One region of the Streptococcus sp. ELY_125 genome, then DNA from elsewhere that is predicted to be linked to it. Evidence: riboswitches for the same ligand, from Rfam matches in the RefSeq annotation. Region 1 holds a riboswitch; the other holds the start of a gene.
What was found. Region 1 has a riboswitch for FMN ahead of AC4HAL_RS09250 (ECF transporter S component). Riboswitches for the same ligand answer to the same signal wherever they lie in the genome.

Region 1 (2,471 bases):
AAGAGGTTAATATGGCGGTAGAACCATTTATTCAAGAAACTTATCAGGAAACGAAGGGACGCAATCATATCGTTCTTTTCGAGCCCCAGATCCCAGCAAATACAGGAAATATTGCTCGGACCTGCGCAGCTACCAACAGCCCCCTGCATATTATTCGTCCTATGGGATTTCCTATTGATGATCGCAAGATGAAGCGAGCAGGCTTGGATTATTGGGATAAATTGGATGTTCGTTTTTATGACAGTTTAGAGGAATTTACAGCGCAGTGTCAGGGCAGTCTTCATCTGGTCTCGAAGTTTGCTCAGAAGACCTATTCGGATCTTTCCTACAATGATAACAAGCAGCACTATTTTCTATTTGGCCGTGAGGATAAGGGCTTGCCTGAGGCATTCATGCGTCGCCACCCTGAGCAGGCTATCCGCATTCCGATGAATGATGAACATGTTCGCAGCCTCAACCTTTCTAACACCGTCTGTATGATTGTTTATGAGGCACTTCGCCAACAACATTTTTCTGGCTTAGAATTAGTTCATAGGTATGAAACAGATAAACTAAAATAGCTAAAGAGAGAGTGGGATCAGCCCCAAAATTGAAAATTTTGGTTCTCACTACTCCCTAATTTTAAGGTGGTAACCTGAAACGGTCTCTCCTAGATCGTTTTTGACACTTGCTTTGCAAGCTTTATTTCCCGATTGAGTCTGGACTTTTGTCCCAGACTTCACTGACAACCACTGTGCCAGGAGTTTATTCAGGGATACTGGACGTGCCTTTGCCCAGCCTCCTTTTTGTTGAGATAGTTATTGCAGGATGATAAGAGATGGAGCTACTTTAAAATTCGGAACAGCTCGATTTGGCCAGTAGCATATTCATAAAAAAGTATGGCCAGATTTAAAAATTAAATCGAATAAAGCTCTATATTATAACTGGTAAAACTAAGGGCTTGCACTCTAGCAGGAATTTTTATATACTTAATTTGTCTTCAGGGCAGGGTGTGATTCCCGACCGGCGGTGTTTGTTTTCTGTTAGGAAGCAAGAGTCCGCGAGCCTCTAAGGGTTGATGTGGTGCAATTCCACAACCGACAGTATAGTCTGGATGGGAGGAGACAAGTTTTTTGCTATACAAAAAGGGCTGCCGATCTAGGCTGGCTAACTTTTGTCTATCGAAATACTTCGCCTCCTTCAATTTGAAAAAATTGGAGGAATTTTTTATGTCAACAAGTCGTCATAGGACCCGTCGATTGGTCTACATTGCTGTTTTATCTGCAGTTTCATTCATCCTAATGTACCTGCAGTTTCCCTTGATACCGGGAGCTGATTTTTTGCAGTTTGATTTTTCAATCCTGCCAGTTCTCTTAGCTTTAGCCATATTTGATGGTAAAAGTGCGCTGATGGTTTTAACCCTGCGTACCCTCTTAAAGCTGATTTTAAATAATGGCGGCGTCGGGACCTTAGTTGGACTGCCTATGAATTATATTGCCTTGTGCCTTTTTGTATTAGCGCTATCTGTAATTTGGAAAAAGCAGCAGACTCTCTCTTCTTATTTAAGTGCCTCAGTTATTGGAACCTTGCTTCTGACGGTAGCCATGGTCTTGCTCAATTACATCTACGCTGTTCCCCTTTATGCTAAATTTGCTCATTTTGATATTAGAGCGACATTAGGCTTGGGTAACTATCTCTTTGGTATGGTGGTCCCTTTTAATATCCTGCAGGGAGCGATTTTTTCCATCAGTTTCTTTGTGATTTACCTAGCTATTAAACCTGTCATCGCAAAATTATAGAGGCTATGCTATAATAATATCATGCATAACAGACAAAAGTTTTTTATTCGAGCTAGTTTTGCAGCTCTGATTTTCGTTGTTTTAGGTTACATTGTTAAGTTTGACCCCAGATTGCTGCAAGGGTTTGACCGCAGCCTGCAGTCGGCTATCCGCGGTCATCTACCAGCCCCGCTAACAGCTTTCTTTCGCTGGGTAACGGTTTTAGGAGATACGCCAGTACAGGGGTTTCTCGTTCTTGCTTCACTAGTCATTTTTATCTGGAAGAAGTGGTATGCAGAAGCTGGCTTGGTTCTGTTTAATGGGATTTTAGCGGGTATAGGTATTGCCCTTTTTAAGAATATCTACCAACGCCCGCGTCCCAGTCTGTCACATTTAGTAGTGGCTGATGGTTATTCTTTCCCAAGCGGTCATTCTATGGGGATTATCCTCATCTTGGGCAGTCTTTTGATTATTGCCCACCAGCGCATTCAATCCCTAAACCAGCGTCGCTTGGCAGAAGCCTTGTTAGCCTTGCTCATCTTCTTGGTTGGCTTATCGCGAATTTATCTGGGGGTTCATTATCCTACGGATGTCATCGCTGGCTTTGTTTTGGGTTATGGTGTGCTTTGTTTGGGATATCCCTTCTATGATGAAGTGCGCTTCGAGTGGCGTTTTAAAAGTAAACAAAAATGATAAAATTTTAGATAGGTGCAG
Region 2 (2,471 bases), on a different contig from region 1:
TATGCGATTAGATAAACTATTAGGTCAGGCGGGTTTTGGCTCTAGAAATCACGTTAAGAAATTGATTCGCAGTCTACAGGTGCGTGTGGATGGCCAGCTAGCGCGTTTTGACAGCCTCAATGTCGATCCCAGCCTGCAGACCATTACAGTGTCAGGTCAACAGCTCAGTCATTCTCCAGACACTTATTATATTCTCAATAAACCCAGGGGTGTGGTGTCAGCGGTAAAAGATACCCAGCACCAGACGGTCATTGATCTCATTGCCCCTGGTGACCGCAAGGAAGGCCTCTATCCCGTTGGCCGCTTGGATCGCGACACGGAAGGGCTGGTTCTTATCACCAACAATGGTCCCTTAGGTTTTCGTCTGCTCCATCCCAAGCACCACGTGGACAAAACCTATTATGTGGAGGTTAACGATACGCTTGCTTCTGATGCGCCTGCTTTTTTTGACAAGGGCATTGCTTTTTTAGATGGTAGGGTTTGTAAGCCAGCTAAGCTACAGATTATCAGTTCTGGATCAGAGCTCAGCAGAGCTTATATTACCATTTCGGAAGGTAAGTTTCATCAGGTCAAGAAAATGTTCCTAGCCTATGGTGTTAAAGTTACCTATCTCAGTCGTATTTCCTTTGGTCCTTTTGAGCTGGGAGATCTACCTGTGGGTTCTTATCGGAAACCAACAGTTGCTGAAAAAGAGTTATTAAAACGATACTTGGATTAAAAGAGGGAGAGAGGAGGTAGCTGGATATTAAACCGTGGTAGCAGGTGTATCACAGTCTTGCATCTCAGAGTCTTTCTAATTATTGTTGTGGTGATGACAATTATATCTCTCTGGGGAATTTGCATATCCTCAACTAACTAACTTCATTTTGGAATTTTCAAATTCTTTAAAAAACCAGCCTACGTTCTCAAATCAGTTGACAGACTAATACACCTGTGTTAGAATGGCGGCGTTAATAATTCTTCGGGGTCAGGTGAGAGTCCTAACCGGCGGTATAGTCCGCGAGCCATAAGGCATGAACTGGTGTAATTCCAGTACCGACAGTATAGTCTGGATGAGAGAAGAATTTAGCTGAAAGACCTCCTTAGCACTTGGAAACAGTTAAAAGGAGTTTATTTGCTAAGTCTCAAAAAAACCTCGCATTTCATTTTGAAGTGCGCTTTTTTCACCATATAGCTATTTCAATCTAAGCAGTTCCAATGTTAGTTGTTCGCATCAGTGAAGCAGTTTTCAAGGTAACCTCAACAGTGCTAGCGATACTTTGAAAATTAAGCAATGGCAGTTTCTTTGGAGATAGTTTCATCTATTTTTGAGTGACAAAAGAGTCTTTCGATTACTGCCCTAGGTAGAATGATGGTATTTTTACTGGATGGATGAAAAAGGGTTTCTCATAAAATTTTCCCATGATTGTTGACGCATCTAGAAAGGAGGATTTTATGAAAAATCCGAAAATAAAATATGTCACCTATACGGCCATGTTTGCAGCTATCGCAGGCGTCCTGATGTCTCTTGAAATTTCGGTTCCCTTCATGCCGGTCTTCTACAAGGTTGACTTTTCAGATGTTCCTACGATCATTGCAACCTTTCTTTTAGGCCCTACATCAGGTTTGATTATCGAGGTTCTAAAGATCCTGATCAAACTTTTTACCGTCGGTAGCAATAGTATGTATATCGGTGAGTTCGCCAATTTAATTTCGGCTGTCTTCTTTGTCTATCCTCTGGGCTTGATTTTCAAAAAGAGGGGTAAGACTTTAAAAGCAGCAGTTTTAGCTCTTTTGGCAACGATTGTGATCAAGACCTTGTCTGCTACAGCCATCAATCTCTTTGTTAGCCTGCCCTTGTATGCCAAAGCTGTAGGAATTGATTTGGAAAGTTTAGCCAAGTCTTTTGGTTCTGTTAACCCAGCTATTTCTAACTTGACTAGCTTTATTCTTTTGGCGACAGTCCCTTTCAACATAGTTAAGGTTAGCTTGAACGGAGCAATTGCTTACCTTTTATACAAACGCTTTATCTATAAGATAAATAGAGGAGATAAAAATGGCTAGATACTATCGTGAATTAACAAGGCTTGATATGGAAGTGCTTAATAAAGAAGAGACAATTGTTATGATTCCTCTTGGAGCAATTGAACAGCACGGCAACCATGCCCCACTGGGAACGGATGATTTGATCGCTGAGAAAATGGCTAATTTAATTCTACAGGAAGTAAATCAGATTGACGAGAATTTTCCGCTCTTGATCCTTCCCAATATTTCTATTGGTTTGAGCACTGAGCATGCCAATTTCTGCGGCAGCCTTACTTTTTCGACAGAGACCTACTACCATATGCTGAAAGAAATCATAGAGTCTCTGTACCACCACGGATTTAGAAAAATAGCCCTCCTCTCTTGTCATGGCGGAAATACACCGATTGCTAACCTCCTCAGTCGAGAACTGCGCTATTCACATGATTTGGATATTTTTATTTTTAATT

Region 2: linked by a shared signal. The riboswitch ahead of AC4HAL_RS00800 (ECF transporter S component) and the one ahead of AC4HAL_RS09250 (ECF transporter S component) in region 1 are both predicted to bind FMN.

The regions. Positions count from the first base shown of each region.
Region 1 covers NZ_JBZFUM010000024.1:25,718-28,188, forward strand. The annotation lists gene AC4HAL_RS09245 (tRNA (cytidine(34)-2'-O)-methyltransferase) at 12-560, shown strand; FMN riboswitch at 972-1,109, shown strand; gene AC4HAL_RS09250 (ECF transporter S component) at 1,209-1,778, shown strand; gene AC4HAL_RS09255 (phosphatase PAP2 family protein) at 1,800-2,450, shown strand.
Region 2 covers NZ_JBZFUM010000001.1:190,841-193,311, reverse strand. The annotation lists gene AC4HAL_RS00805 (pseudouridine synthase) at 2-718, shown strand; FMN riboswitch at 954-1,068, shown strand; gene AC4HAL_RS00800 (ECF transporter S component) at 1,435-2,043, shown strand; gene AC4HAL_RS00795 (creatininase family protein) at 2,036-2,471, shown strand, end outside.